DNA from 2 places in the Hydrogenophaga sp. ZJX-1 genome. Region 2 is predicted to be linked to the other one. Evidence: riboswitches for the same ligand, from Rfam matches in the RefSeq annotation. Region 2 holds a riboswitch; the other holds the start of a gene.
What was found. Region 2 has a riboswitch for thiamine pyrophosphate ahead of ACN5W5_RS12935 (thiamine ABC transporter substrate-binding protein). Riboswitches for the same ligand answer to the same signal wherever they lie in the genome.
Positions count from the first base shown of each region.

Region 1 (7,287 bases), on a different contig from region 2:
TTGCGAAGGTGCAGCCGGTGCCGTGGTTGTTGCAGGTGTCCACGCGCGGCAGGCTGAGCCAGCCTCGGGCGTGGGGCGTGTGCAGCCAGTCGAGCGAGAGGCCTGGCGTGCCGGCGTCACCGCCCGTCACCACCACCGCCTGCGTGCCCAGCCGCTGCAGGGTCCTCGCGAGACCGGGCACGTTGTTCGCCGTGTCGGCTCCGAGCAGGATGGCGGCTTCGCGCTGGTTGGGTGTGACCACGCTGGCGCGCGGCAACAGCTCTTCGCGGTAGACCTTCAGCAGCTCATCGCTGGCGAACGCCGCGCCGGTGCTGGCCCGCAGCACCGGGTCGATCACCAGTTGCACCGGCCCGCGCTCGCGCAGGCGGTCCACCCAGCGGGCGACCACGCGCGCGTTGGCCGCGCTGCCGAGCAAGCCGGTCTTGATCACGCGTGGCGGCAAGTCGGCGGCCAGGGCTTCGAGCTGCGCATCCAGCAGTTCGGGCGCCACGGCCTGGACCTGCGTCACGGCCACGGTGCTCTGCGCGGTGACGGCTGCCACCACCGGGCACAGGTGCACGCCAAACGCATCGGCCGCGCGCTGGTCGGCCGCGAGGCCCGCGCCGCCACCGCTGTCGGTGCCGGCGATGCTCCAGATCACAGGGGTCATGGTCAGTTGATCAAGAAAGGATGTCCGCTCACCGGTGTGCTCGCCACCGCCATGTCCTGCGGTGCCATCACACCCGCCTCGTAAGCCGCACGACCGGCTTCGATGGCCAGGCCGAAGCCGCGCGCCATGCGCACCGGGTCCACGGCCTGGGCCACGGCCGAGTTCAGCAGCACGGCGTCAAAGCCCAGTTCCATCGCGGCGGCGGCGTGTGAAGGCGCGCCGATGCCGGCGTCCACGATCAGCGGCACGCCGGGCAGCCGCGCGCGCAGGGTGCGCAGCGCAAACGGGTTGATGAGGCCCTGGCCCGAGCCGATGGGCGCGCCCCAGGGCATCAGCACTTCGCAGCCCGCGTCCAGCAGGCGCTGGCAGGTGACGAGGTCGTCGGTGCAGTAAGGGAACACGGCGAAGCCGTCGCGCGTGAGCTGTGCCGCGGCTTCCACCGTGCCCCAGGGGTCGGGCTGCAGGGTGTGTTCGTCGCCCACCACCTCGAGCTTGATCCAGCGCGTGCCGTAGAGCTCGCGCGCCATGTGCGCCAGCGTGATCGCCTCGCGTGCGGTGCGGCAGCCGGCGGTGTTGGGCAGCAGGTGGGCGCGGTGTTCCTGCATGGCCGTGCGGATGATCTCCACGAAGCCGTTGTCGCCACCCGCGGCCAGTGTGCGCTTGAGGCCCACGGTGACGATCTGCGTGCCGCTGGCGGCGATGCTGTGGGCCAGCACCTGTGGCGAGGGGTAGCCGGCTGTGCCGAGCAGGAAGCGGCTCGTGAGTTCGACGCCGTAGGGCGCCCAGGTCGGCGTTGGATGGCCCATCTGATCAGCCTCCGACGATGGCTTGAAAGGTCAGGACCGTGTCACCGCCCTGAAGTGCCGTGGAAGCACGCATGGGGGCGGGCACGAATTCACCGTTCACCGCTGTGGCGACCTGGTTGCTGGCCACGCCTTGCGCGTCCAGCAGGGCCGCCAGCGTCAGGTCTCTGGGGCAGGGCAGGGTGAGTTCGTTGAAGCGCAACCGGGCTTCGGCAGGCGAAAGGGTTTCAGGCATGGACGGTCTCCTTTTCGTGTTCAACCAGACCGGCCAGCACAAGCGCGTCCTGCGCCAGCGCCGGCGCCAGCAGCCAGCCGTGGCGGAACAGGCCGTTGATGCGCAGCAGGCCGGGCTCGGCGTGGGTATGGGGCTCGTTGTCGGGCAGGGCGGGACGCAGGTTGGCCTCCATGTGCACGATGCGCGCCTCGGCCAGTTCGGGCAGCACGCTCTGCGCCGCGGCCATCAGCTCCACGGCGCTGCGCAGGCTCACCGGCGAGCGGTCCTCGCTCTCCACCTCGCTCGCGCCGACCACGAACAGGTCGCCCGGGCGCGGCACGATGTAGACCCGGTGGCGCGGGTGCAGCAGGCGCACCGGGCGCTGCAGCTGTACGCCGGGGGCGTGCAGCCAGATGACTTCACCGCGCACGCCCCGCAATGCCTGGTCGGGCCTCGCGCCCACACCGCGCACATCAATGGCCAGATCGAAGTGCACCGGCCCCTCGCCCGCCACATGCAGGACGCCGGGCGCCACCCGTTCCACGCGCTCGCCCCAGCACCAGTGCACGTTCGGCGCCTGCACGGCCAGCGCGTGGAGCATGTCGCGCGACATCACCTGCGCCTCGCCGGGCAGCAGCCAGGCGTGCAGGCCCGGTGCCAGCGCGGGCTCCAGCGCGGCCAGCGCCGCACGGTCCAGCGGCTGCGGCGCGGGCAGCTCGGCCGCCAGCGATGGAGCGGTGTCCAGCCGGGCCAGCACACGTCGCGCCGCGCCCAGGTCGGCGCCGTGCGCGAGCATCAGGCTGCCGTGTTGTTCGAACAGCGGCGCGCTGCAGCCCTCTGCGCGCAGCGTGGCCGCCACCGCGCGCCAGAGGGCCAGCGAGCGCCAGCCCAGGCGCGCGATGTCGGGGCCGGCGTTGTCCAGTTCGGCGATGGGGCTGAGCATGCCGGCGGCCGTGAAGCCGGCTGCGCAGGCCGCGTGTTCCGACAAGGAGCCCGTGGCCGGTGCTTCCGGACCCGCCGCCGGATCGAACACCGTGACAGTGTGCCCGGCCCGGGACAGTTGCCATGCGAGCAGCCGGCCAAGCACGCCCGCGCCGGCGATGCCGATGCGTGAACGATGGGCATGCATGGCTCAGCCCTTCTTGCCGATGGCGTCCACCGGCACGTAGAACTCGCCGCCCACGGCCTTGAATTCCGCGCTCTTCTGCGCCATGCCTTCGTTCAGGGCCTGCTCTTCGCTCACGCCCCTGGCGGCGGCGTAGTCGCGCACGTCCTGCGTGATCTTCATGGAGCAGAACTTCGGCCCGCACATCGAGCAGAAGTGCGCCTCTTTCGACGAGTCCTTGGGCAGGGTTTCGTCGTGGTAGTCCTCGGCGGTCTGCGGGTCCAGGCCGAGCGCGAACTGGTCGCGCCAGCGGAACTCGAAACGCGCCTTGCTCATCGCGTCGTCGCGCGCCCGGGCGCCCGGGTGGCCTTTGGCGATGTCGGCCGCGTGCGCCGCGATCTTGTAGGCAATGATCCCTTGCTTCACGTCGTCGCGGTCGGGCAGGCCCAGGTGTTCCTTGGGCGTCACGTAGCACAGCATGGAGGTGCCCATCCAGCCGATCATGGCCGCGCCCACGGCGGAGGCGATGTGGTCGTAGCCGGGTGCGATGTCGATGGTCAGCGGGCCCAGCGTGTAGAAGGGGGCCTCGTGGCAGTGCTTGAGTTGCTCGTCCATGTTGGCCTGGATCAGGTGCATGGGCACGTGGCCGGGGCCTTCGATCATGGTCTGCACGTCGTGCTTCCACGCCACCTGCGTCAGCTCGCCCAGTGTCTTGAGTTCGGCGAACTGCGCTTCGTCGTTGGCGTCCGAGGCGCTGCCGGGGCGCAGGCCGTCGCCGAGCGAGAAGCTCACGTCGTAGGCCTTCATGATCTCGCAGATCTCGTCGAAGTGCGTGTAGAGGAAGTTTTCCTTGTGGTGGGTGATGCACCACTTGGCGAGGATCGAGCCGCCGCGCGAGACGATGCCGGTGCGGCGCTGCGCCGTGAGGTGGATGTAGGCCAGCCGCACGCCGGCGTGGATGGTGAAGTAGTCCACGCCCTGTTCGGCCTGCTCGATCAGCGTGTCGCGGTAGATCGCCCAGGTGAGGTCCTCGGCCACGCCGCCCACCTTCTCCAGCGCCTGGTAGATCGGCACCGTGCCGATGGGCACCGGGCTGTTGCGCACGATCCAGTCGCGCGTGGTGTGGATGTTGCGGCCGGTGGAGAGGTCCATCACGTTGTCGGCGCCCCAGCGCGTGGCCCATACCATCTTGTCCACTTCTTCCTCGATGCTGGAGGTGACGGCCGAGTTGCCGATGTTGGCGTTGATCTTGACGCCGAAGTTGCGCCCGATGGCCATGGGCTCGACCTCGGGGTGGTTGATGTTGGCCGGAATGATGGCACGGCCGCGCGCCACCTCGTCGCGCACGAACTCGGGTGTGAACACCTCGGGAATGCGCGCGCCCATGGGGTTGCCGCGCAGGCGCGCTTCACGCGCCGGATCGCCGAGGTACTCGCGCATCCACTCGCGCTTGCCGTTTTCGCGCAGCGCCACGTATTCCATCTCGGGCGTGACGATGCCCTTGCGCGCGTAGTGCATCTGCGTCACGTTGGCGCCGCTCTTCGCGCGGCGCGGCGTGCGCTGCAGGCCGGCCGCTTCGGCGCGCAGGGCCTCGATGCGTTCGATGGTGGTGCCGTTGTTCTGCGCCTCGTTCTTCACGCCGTCGTCCAGCGCGGCGCGCTGGCGCCCGTCATAACGCTCGGTGTCGCCGCGCGCGTCGATCCAGGGGCCGCGCACGTCGGCCAGGCCGGTGCGCACATCGATGGTGGCGGTCGGGTCGCTGTAGGGGCCGGAGGTGTCGTACACCGTGACGCGCTCGCCGTTGCTCAGCGCGATCTCGCGCATGGGCACGCGGATGCTGTCCTGCGAGCCGGGCACGTAGATCTTGCGCGAAGCGGGGAAGGGCTCGCGGCTGAGGGCGAACTGGTCTGCGAAGGGAATCTTGTCGGGGGCGTTCATGGCGGCGGTCTCCTGTGTGGGGCTGTGGATGCTCCGGAGACCGCCCGTCAAAACATGCACCCGGGTCCACGGGTGGCGTGGACGGACCCGTCGCGCGAGGGACGGGTCGGGGATGCAGGCCCTGGGGGCTGCGCTCTTCTTTCGCTGGTACTAGCCAGATCAAGTTCACGGGTTCGGTGTTTCACACCATCTCAGCGCCGGACTTTTTCAAGTCCGTGCACCCCGGAGCAGTGCGCAGTATAGCGGGAGTGCCGCGACCATGTTCTTTGCCAACGTCGCCCCACACGCCTCTGGTGCAAGGAGTCAACAAGCCGCTCAGAGAACGCCAACCAGGGCGCCCGGCGGGGACGCGGGCAAGCGGGGCATGAAGAAGCCGGATCAGACCTCCTGGGGGCCGCAGCCCGCCCGGAACGGGTGCTAGCGTTCGATGCCGAGCAACTCCACTTCGAAGGTCAGCGTGGCGTTCGGGGGAACCACACCGCCCGCGCCTTGCTGGCCATAGGCGCTGGCCGGCGGGCAGGTCAGGGTGGCCTTTGCACCCACCGGGATGTGCTGAAAGCCTTCGGTCCAACAGGGGACCACGCGGTTCAGGGTGAAACTGGCGGGTGTTCCGCGCTTGTAGGAGCTGTCAAATTCCTTGCCGTCGGCCAGCGTGCCACGGTAGTGCACTTTCACGGTGTCCGTGGCTTTGGGGGTGGCGCCCGTGCCTGGCGCGGTCAACAACACCTTCACGCCGGAGGGCAAGGTTTTCGCCTCCAGGGCCAGTGCAGAACCGCAGACCAGGGCCACCGCGCCCAAAACAAATAAAGATCTCAAGGGAGTGCTCCGGGGTTGAACAGCGTCCGAGTGTAAGGCGGCGGTCCCCTCTGTTCGCGTGTCGCCGTGATGCCCTGGCGTGCGCCGTGTCGGTCGGTACTGGCTGCTGCCCGAAGGCCGCAAGTCCTGCTGGCGTGGCACGGTCACGTCACTGCGCCACGAATGGTCGGCGTGAACCGGCGTGGGCTCTTCGGGCCCACTTGATGCCTTCGAACCAGAACACGCTGAACAGGCCCAGCCCGCTGGCGATGGCCAGTTCGTGCGCCGGCAAGGGCGCAAAGCGCAACACGCCCACCGCCCAGGGCACATAGAGCGCGGCCAGCAGCAGCGCCAGGGCCAGACCCACCACCACCCAGAGCGTGGTGTTCGGCGTGCGCAGCGTGGCCCAGAGCGGCCTCGTGGCCGAGCGGTTGGAAAGGATCAGCGCCAGGTTGCCGATCACCAGCGTGGCAAAGGCAAAAGCGCGGGCCTCCGCCTCGGGCAGCCGGGGCGCCGCCCAGGCAAACGCGCCCATCACCGCCGCCAGCACACCCAGGCCCTGCAGCAGCGCCAGCCACAAGGTGACGCCGCCAAACAGCGGTGCGCTGGCGTCGCGCGGCGGGCGCTGCATCACGTCGCTCTCGGCCGGTTCGTTCTCGAAAGCGATCGAGCAGGCCGGGTCGATGATGAGTTCGAGCAGGGCAATGTGCATCGGGAACAGCAGCGCCGGCCAGCCGAACAGCACCGGCAGCAGCGCCATGCCGGCAATCGGCACGTGCACCGCCAGGATGTACGACATCGCCTTGCGCAGGTTGTCGAAGATGCGGCGCCCCAGCCGCACCGCGCGCACGATGGCCGCGAAGTCGTCGTCCACCAGCACCAGCGAGGCCGACTCGCGCGCCACGTCGGTGCCGCGCTGGCCCATGGCCACGCCCACGTGGGCAGCGCGCAGGGCCGGCGCGTCGTTCACACCGTCGCCCGTCATGGCGACGATGTCGCCGCGCGCTTTCAGCGCCTGCACGATGCGCAGCTTCTGCTCGGGTGCGATGCGCGCGCACACGCTCACGGTTGCCATGCGCTCGCGCAGGGCGGCATCGCTCAGCGTCGCCATCTCGTCGCCCGAGAGCACCTCGGCGGCCGACTCCGCCAGGCCCGCCTGCCGCGCGATCGCCTGCGCCGTGGCCGGGTAGTCGCCGGTGATCATCACCACGCGGATGCCGGCCGCGCGGCACTCGGCGATGGCGGCGGGCACCTGCGGGCGCACCGGGTCCGCCAGGCCCAGCAGGCCGACGAACGTGAAGTCGAAATCGTGCTCGTTCGCGGGCCAGTCCTGGCCTTCGAAGCGGCCGCTGGCCACGGCGAGCACGCGCAGGCCCTCGGCGGCCAGTTCGTCCACCACGCTGGCAATGTGCGCCTTCTGCGCGTCGTCAAGGTGGCACAGGTCCACCACCGCCTCGGGCGCGCCCTTGGCGGCCACCGTCTGCACACCCTGCTCCGACGCCGCCCACACATGCGACATCGCGCGCAGCGCGGGGCTGAGTGCGTAGGTCTGCACCAGCCGCCAGTCGCGGTGCAGGTGTTCGGTGTCGGTCAGGAAGCGTTCGCCCAGCTGGTGAAACGCCTTCTCCATCGGGTCAAACGGGTCCACCACGCTCGCCAGAATCGAGAACTCCACCAGCGTGTGGAAGGCTTCGGGCAGCGGTGATTCGGACCCCGCATCCAGCATCAGGCGGTCGGTGAGCGCCACACCGCCCGCCGCCAGGTGCGTCACCGTCATGCGGTT
Region 1 is NZ_JBMBRA010000003.1:175,804-183,090, reverse strand. Features, by position in the region: gene thiD (bifunctional hydroxymethylpyrimidine kinase/phosphomethylpyrimidine kinase) at 1-649, opposite strand, end outside; gene ACN5W5_RS09660 (thiazole synthase) at 652-1,455, opposite strand; gene thiS (sulfur carrier protein ThiS) at 1,460-1,687, opposite strand; gene ACN5W5_RS09650 (FAD-dependent oxidoreductase) at 1,680-2,795, opposite strand; gene thiC (phosphomethylpyrimidine synthase ThiC) at 2,799-4,709, opposite strand; TPP riboswitch at 4,829-4,944, opposite strand; gene ACN5W5_RS09640 (FKBP-type peptidyl-prolyl cis-trans isomerase) at 5,127-5,525, opposite strand; gene ACN5W5_RS09635 (cation-translocating P-type ATPase) at 5,674-7,287, opposite strand, start outside.
Region 1: it holds a riboswitch for thiamine pyrophosphate, as region 2 does, so the genes downstream of both, thiC (phosphomethylpyrimidine synthase ThiC) here and ACN5W5_RS12935 (thiamine ABC transporter substrate-binding protein) in region 2, are expected to answer to the same signal.

Region 2 (7,287 bases):
CCAGCGCCGGCATGAGCGCGGGCGAAATCCGGGCCACCACCAGCGCGTCCACGCCGACGATCTTCACCGGCAGCTTGCGGTCGCCGGGCAGCAGCACGGCGGTGGGCCACTCCAGCACCGGGCTGGCCAGCGCCACATCGGGGTGCGCCGCCACTCGCTCCAGCAGCGCATCGTCCAGCGCGCCCTGGCGCGCGCGCAGCTCCAGGTCGGGCTGGCCGTTGACGGCGCTCACCGCGCTGGAGAACTCGGCCAGCGCCGATGCGTTGATCAGCTGCACCGCAAACGCCAGCGCCACACCCAGCATCACCGCCACCACGGCCGAGGCGGTGCGCCACGGATGGTGGCGCAGTTCTTGCAATGAGAAGGTGGTCAGCAGCGCGCGCATGGGTTTGAGCTTACCGCCGGCCCGGCGAGCCTGCCAGGGCATGCGCAGGCGGTCTGGTAGGTGCGCCATCGCACCGAAGCCCGAGGGCCAGGCGCGTAAGATTCTTTCTCTGTCAACTGGAGCTCACCGTCCCCCCGGCGCACAACGGCGCTGCCGCGCTGCACCAGCAGCCCCAACCTCTTTTAACGGTGATCCCCATGGTCCGCATCCACCTCGCCATCGACCTGAACTACACGGTCAACCCGCCCTCGGCGGACTTCATCTTCAACATCCAGGCGGCGCTCTCGCCGCAGCAGACCGTGGTCTGGGAAGAGCTGCAGGTCAGCCAGCCGGTGCCGCTGGTCATGCACACCGACGCCGCCACACGCAACCGCACCTTGCGCCTGACCGCCGGCGCGGGCCCGTTGCAGGTGCGCTACCGCGCCACGCTGGACATCCGGCACCACGTCGCCGCGCCCGAAACCGTGTTCGAGACCCCGGTGGCCCAGCTGCCCACCGACGCGCTGGTCTACATCTACCCCAGCCGCTACTGCCAGTCGGACTGCGTCACCGCGCTGGCCAACTCGCTGTTCGGGCAGATGCCGCAGGGCTATGGCCGCGTGCTGGCGATCAAGGACTGGGTGCAGAGCCAGGTCACGTTCCAGTCCAACACCAGCAACTCCATGACCTCGGCGCTGGACACCCTGAACGACCACAAGGGTGTCTGCCGCGATTTCGCCCACCTCATGATCACGATGTGCCGCGCGCTCAACATCCCGGCGCGCTTCACCACCGCGATCGACTTCGGCGCCGATCCGGCCCTGGGGCCGACCGACTTCCACGCCTACGTCGAGGTCTACCTCGGCCACCGCTGGTACCTGTTCGATCCGTCCGGCACCGCCATTCCCATGGGCTTCGTGCGCATCGGCACCGGCCGCGATGCCGCCGATGCCTCGTTCGCCACCATCTTTGGCGGCGTGCAGGCGCAGGCGCCGGTCATCGACATTTCGGCCCAGGTGAATCCGCAGAACGGCTGGCAGATGCCGGTGCACCGCACCGAGGCGCTGTCCACCGACAGCGGCTGGCACACCGGCTTCTGACCGGTCGCGGGGGCTGGCGGGCCGGCGAGGCCGATCCGCCCGTCCGCCGCCACCAGGCCCGGGCCGCGCCTGTGGCCTAATAAGGGGTTTTCAACTTTTCTCTCTGGAACCGACATGGGCAACAAAATCGTCACCGAAGCCGACCGCAAAGCCACCCCCCGTCCCACCCCCATCGCCGGCATGGTCCTGGCCACCCCTGGCCGTGGTCAGCGCGTGAGTCTGGAGCGTGGCGTGGCCACCCGTTCGAAGAAAAACCCCGGCAAGCGCTCCAACAAGGGCGGCTGATCGGCTGTTCTGCCGGCCTCCGGGTCGGCACCTGAAAAAAGGTCCGTTGCGGACCTTTTTTTGTTTTCCGGCAGCGTCAGCGAGCGAACGTGAGGAAGCGGCCCTTGTAGGCTTCGCCACCCTCCAGCGTCTTGTCGGCCGTGCGCATGGTGAGGCGGTAGCCCAGCGCCCCCATCTCGCGGCAGAAGGCGCTGCGGTTGCTGCGGTCCGGGTCGACGATGATGACTTCGGCGTGCAGCGTGGCGTGCTGGTCGATGAACCGCGCGAGCTGGGCCGGCTGCTGGCGTTCGTAGAGCACGTCGCTGCCGATGATGAGGTCGAAGCGGCCCAGCCCGCTGGCGCCGCTGGCGTCGTCGAGCGCCCAGTTGCCGGGCTGGTAGGGCAGCGGGCCCAGGCCGTTGGCGAGCAGGTTTTTTTGCAGGAAGGTCTCGGTCAGCGGATGCCAGTCGGTCACGGTGACATCACCGGCCCGGCGGTGGATCACCAGGCTGGCCAGCGCCAGGCCGGCGCCGATTTCCAGGATGCGTTTGCCCTCGATGGCGTGGCTGTGCATGGCCAGGGCGAGCACGCGCGCCGAGGGCCAGACCTGGCCAAACAGCGGCCAGCCCGAGGCGCCCATGCCCGCGTCTTCGGCGCTGCCTTGCGGGTCAGCGTACTGCTGGTTGTCGAGCAGGGAGCGGACGTCGTAGTCCAGTCCACCGATGTTGACGGTCTGTTGACGGACCTCGTAGCCAGGCATGTGCTGTTCTTTTCATGGTGTGTGTGCGGTGTGAAACGGTTCTGGTCGAACGGGCACAGCGCTTCCATGGGCACCATGGGCAGGGGCATGCGGGCCGAGGAGGCAATCTCGCGGGTGGGCCGCGCAGTGGCTGCGGGCCCGGGCCACGGTAACACAGGGGGCGACGCGCCGTGTATTGAATCCTTTCGATGTATATTCATCCGGCATATTGCAGGGAGCGAACACACATGACACGACCACATCGATGGATCACCAGCCTGGGCCTGTGCCTGCTGGCGGGGCTGGTGCAGATCGGCTGCTCGACGGCGGCAAAAGCCGTTGACCCGGTGCACATCAGCAGCCAGCAGCGCGACTTCGACAAGCAGACCGGCATCCTGCGCAAGCACATGCAGGACCTGCAGGCGCATGGCGATCCGCTGGGGGACTACTACTACGCGCTGGCGAATTCGGACGGCTGGATCCACGACGTCACCGACCCGAAGGCCATCACGGCGCTGTTCGAGAAGGCTGCGGCCAAGGGGTCGATGGACGCGAAGATCCTGCTGGCTTTGCAGGTGGCGACGAGCGAGTCGATCCCGGGTCAACTGGACAAGAGCAAAGGACCCAAGGGCCACCTGGAGGCCTGGGAACGCGGGCTTGCCCAGCTTCTGCCTTTGTTGAAGCAGCAATGCGCGGTGCGCCGGCTGGTGCTCGACGAGGGGCGCCCCAAGGTGGCGTACTACTCCATTGCTTATGACGTGTGGCCCAAGTTTCGAAACGGCTACTACAGGAACAACGCCGACGGATCGAGAACCTTGCTCAAAGACGCGGAGCGTCAGCGGGAGTGGGAAGAGTTGGACAACGGCTGCATGACCCCACGCAACGAATGGCTGGATATTGGCGGCAGGTGATCCATGAACGCCGACGCCAAGACTGAAAAAGGGCTGCCCAACCGACTGGACGCCCGCATCGGCATGCGCTTGGCCTATTGGGCCTATGAGCACAAGGACATCCAGGGAGCAGAAAAGGTCGCCAAGTACCCGGAGCCCTGGCGATATGCTGAATCGGGTGATGACCTGCCGGCCAGCTACAAGCCACTCGTCAAGGACCCCACCACCGGTCAAGTCACCCAGGAAGGCTGGAACACCCAGCACAACGCCGATGGCCAGCTGGAGAACCAGTTCAAGGTCTCCATCAACGACAAGACCCACGAAATCAGCTTCGACTTCAAAGGCTCGGACGCCTGGAGCAACTGGAAGTCCGACCTGGGCAATGCCGGCGCCAGCGAGTTCACCAAGATCCAGGAACAGGCGCAACGGGCTTTCGAAGCGCTCAGGAACGACGAGCGCTACAAGGACTACCGCTTCGCCGCCACCGGCCACAGCCTGGGTGGCGGCATGGCGCAGAGCTTCGCGCTGCGTAACAACATCGACGCGTACGTCTACAACAGCCTGCCCATCGCGCGCGAAACCATCCGTGGCGATTACTTCAAGGACGCGGGGGGTTACGACGCGGCGCTGGCGCGCTACCAGGCCTTGGGCCGGCAGGTGCACGACGTGCGCACGCCCAACGACATCGCCACCTACAACTACGAAGGGGTGTGGCAGGGCCAGTACCTCAGTCGCCGCATGGGGCAGGAGCCCACCGTCTTGCCGGGCCCGTCCGTGCCCAAATTCCTCAAGACCGCGCTGGTGCTCAGCGGCAGCGGCACACTGGTGGCCGGGGCCATCATGGGCCAGGATCACGCCAACCAGGCCCTGTTCAACGCCCAGCAAGGGCTGTCGGTGAATGCCCAGGGTCGCTACCGCATTCCAGAAGGCCATGCCGATTTCGCCCGGGTGCCACCCGAAGCGCGCCAGCTGTTTGCCAAGCTGGGCGGATCGCCGGTGATCAAGGCCAGTTGCGTGGCGACCAGCGACGATGTTTCGCCGTTCGACCGGTTTCACATCCGGCACGAAGACGGCAGCATGGAGCACATCGGTGTCAACACCCGCACAGGCGACGTCGAGATCGACCACTACGACAAGCGCGGCCAACGCACCTTGATCGAAATGAACGGCCGCCGTGCGCAGCCGGCCCGGGTCACCGAATTCGATGCGGAGGGCCAGCCCGTCAAGACCGAGACCGTGGCCATGCGGGAAGGCGCCCCACCCAGCGGGCATGAGCAGACCCGAATGGCCCAAGCCGCTCCCGCGCTGAGCCCGGGGCAGCAGGCGCAGTTCTCACAGGCCTATCGGCAGACCAGCGAAGCGCTGCAGCGCCAGGGCTTGACCCCCACGCAGATCAGCCAGGTCTGCGCGGCGGCGGTGGCGCACTGCGCGCGCGTGGACCAAGGGGAGCCTGAGCGCTTCCTGGTGAGCAAGGACGGGCAGCGCCTGGGGGTCGTGCACGAGGGGCGCATCCTGAGCGAGATGCCCATCGCCCCGGCGCTCGCACGCAGCACCGAAGCGCATCTGGTGCAAGCGGCGCAGCAGCGCGAAACCACGCCGGCGGTGAACGAACAGGCCCAGGCGAGCCAGCACGTGGCGTCAGCGCCGCAGACCCCGGCGCCCGTGCGGATCTGAGGATCGGGTCCCCGCCACGCACCGCCCCGCTCTACAATCCGCAGCTTCACCGGGGGTGCCGGGCGCGCAACGACGCGGGCCGCGGCTGAGAAATACCCCTCTCACCTGATCTGGATCGTGCCAGCGTAGGGAGCGTGACCAGCCGGCCGCCGATGCGTGCGTTGCCGTCCCTGTCAGACGCTTCCCGTGGCGTTCTTTTTGACAAGGCGGCTTCCCATGCAACGGCGGTTTTTTTCTGCGGCACTGGTTTCGGTTTCCCTCGCAGCCCTGGGCGCAACGCCCGCGGTCTGGGCGCAGGCGGTGCCGCTGCGTGTGCTCACCCACAGCTCGTTCGACCTGCCCAAGGAGCTGCTGGCGCAGTTCGAGAAAGACGCGGGCGTGAAGCTGCAGGTTGTCAAGGCCGGTGACGCCGGCGAGATGGTCAACAAGCTGATCCTCACCAAGGCCCGGCCCATCGCCGACGTGGTCTACGGCATCGACAACACCTTGCTGCCCCGCGCCGTGGCTGCGAAGGTGCTCGACACCTACACCGGTCCCGCCGCGCAGCGCGCTTCGGCCGCGGCCATGGCCGAGGGCGCCGACAAGAACGGCGTGGTTTCGGGCGTGGTCCCGGTGGACTACGGCTTCGTGAACCTCAACGTCGACAAGGCCTGGTTCGTCAGCAAGGGACTGGCGCTGCCGACCTCGCTCGAAGACCTCACCAAGCCCGCCTACGCCAAACTGCTGGTGGTGCAGAACCCGGCTACGTCCAGCCCCGGCCAGGCCTTTGTCTTCGCCACCATCGCGGGCCTGGGCGAAGAGGCCGCGTTCCAGTGGTGGGGCCAGATGCGCGCCAACGGCGTGAAGGTGGTCAAGGGCTGGACCGAGGCCTACTACACCGAATTCACGCGCAACGGCGGCACACGGCCCATCGTCGTCAGCTACGCCAGCAGCCCGGCCGCCGAGGTGTTCTACGCCAAGGAAAAAATGAGTGAGTCGCCGACCGCCAACCTGTTCCTCAAGGGCGGTGTGTTCCGCCAGGTCGAGGGTGTGGCGCTGGTCAAGGGTGGCAACCCGGCGGCGCGCGATACCGCCGCCAAGTTCATCGAGTTCCTGCGCTCGGCCCCGGCCCAGCAGGCCCTGCAGACCACGATGTGGATGTTCCCGGCCGAAGTTGGCTCGGCGCGTGTGGACGTGATGAAACAGCACGCCAGCGAGCCGACCGCGTTTGACAACCCCAGTGCCGCAGATGCCTCCGCCAAAGGCAAGGCCTGGCTGCAGCGCTGGACCAGGGTGGTCCTGAAATAAACCCCATGCCGCGCCTGCCAGCCCGCTGGCTGCTGCCCGCGCTGCCGCTGGCCTTTCTGGCGCTGCTGCTGGTGGCGCCGGTCGTGCGGCTGCTGGCCGAGGGCTTGGGCGCGGGGGCATGGTCGGGTGGCGAGCCGCTGCGCTGGCTCGATGTCTGGCAGGACGGCTACCTGCGCTGGCGCGTGTTGTGGTCCCTGGCCCAGGCGGCGATCACCTGCGCACTGGCCCTGGTGCTGGGCCTGCCGGTGGCCTGGGTGCTGGCGCGGCTGGAGTTCCCGGGCCGCGCGCTGGTGTTGCGCCTGCTGATGCTGCCCTTCGTGGTGCCCACGCTGGTGGCCGCGCTCGGCGTGCTGGCGCTCTGGGGTCCGCGCGGTCTGCTGGGCGCGCCGCTGGCCGGGGCCGGCATCGAACTGGTGGACACGCCCTGGCTGCTGCTTTACGGCAACCTGTTTTTCAACCTCTGCGTGGTGGTGCGCGCCGGCGTGGACGCACTGGAGCAGGTGAACGCGCCGCGCGTGGCCGCCGCACGCACGCTGGGCGCCACGCCCTGGCGGGCCTTCTGGCGCGTGGAATGGCCGGCGATCGCGCCCTGGCTGGCCTCGGCGCTGTGCCTGGTGTTCCTCTACTGCTTTGCCGGCTTCGGCCTGGCGCTGATCCTGGGCGGGCAGCGTTACGCGACGGTGGAAGTGGAAATCTACACCCTGGTGGCGCACGAGCTGGCGCTGGGCCAGGCCGGCGTGCTTGCGGTCTGGATGCTGCTGTTGACCGGCGCCGTGGCACTGGCCTACGCCTGGCTGGAAAAGCGGCTCGCGGCGCCGGGCCGCGTGTCACCGGTGCTGCGCCAGCGCCCGCGCAGCGGTGCGCAGTGGGTGGCGGTGGCGGCTGCGCTGGCGGTGCTGTTCGTGGTGTGCGCCGCACCGCTGCTGGCCATCGTGTGGCGCGCGGCACAGGCGTTGCTGGACGGGCAGG
Region 2 is NZ_JBMBRA010000004.1:204,315-211,601, reverse strand. Features, by position in the region: gene ACN5W5_RS12965 (ABC transporter permease) at 1-385, opposite strand, end outside; gene ACN5W5_RS12960 (transglutaminase-like domain-containing protein) at 583-1,464, shown strand; gene ACN5W5_RS12955 (hypothetical protein) at 1,579-1,749, shown strand; gene ACN5W5_RS12950 (class I SAM-dependent methyltransferase) at 1,826-2,488, opposite strand; gene ACN5W5_RS12945 (hypothetical protein) at 2,716-3,378, shown strand; gene ACN5W5_RS12940 (lipase family protein) at 3,382-5,031, shown strand; TPP riboswitch at 5,073-5,181, shown strand; gene ACN5W5_RS12935 (thiamine ABC transporter substrate-binding protein) at 5,248-6,318, shown strand; gene ACN5W5_RS12930 (ABC transporter permease) at 6,324-7,287, shown strand, end outside.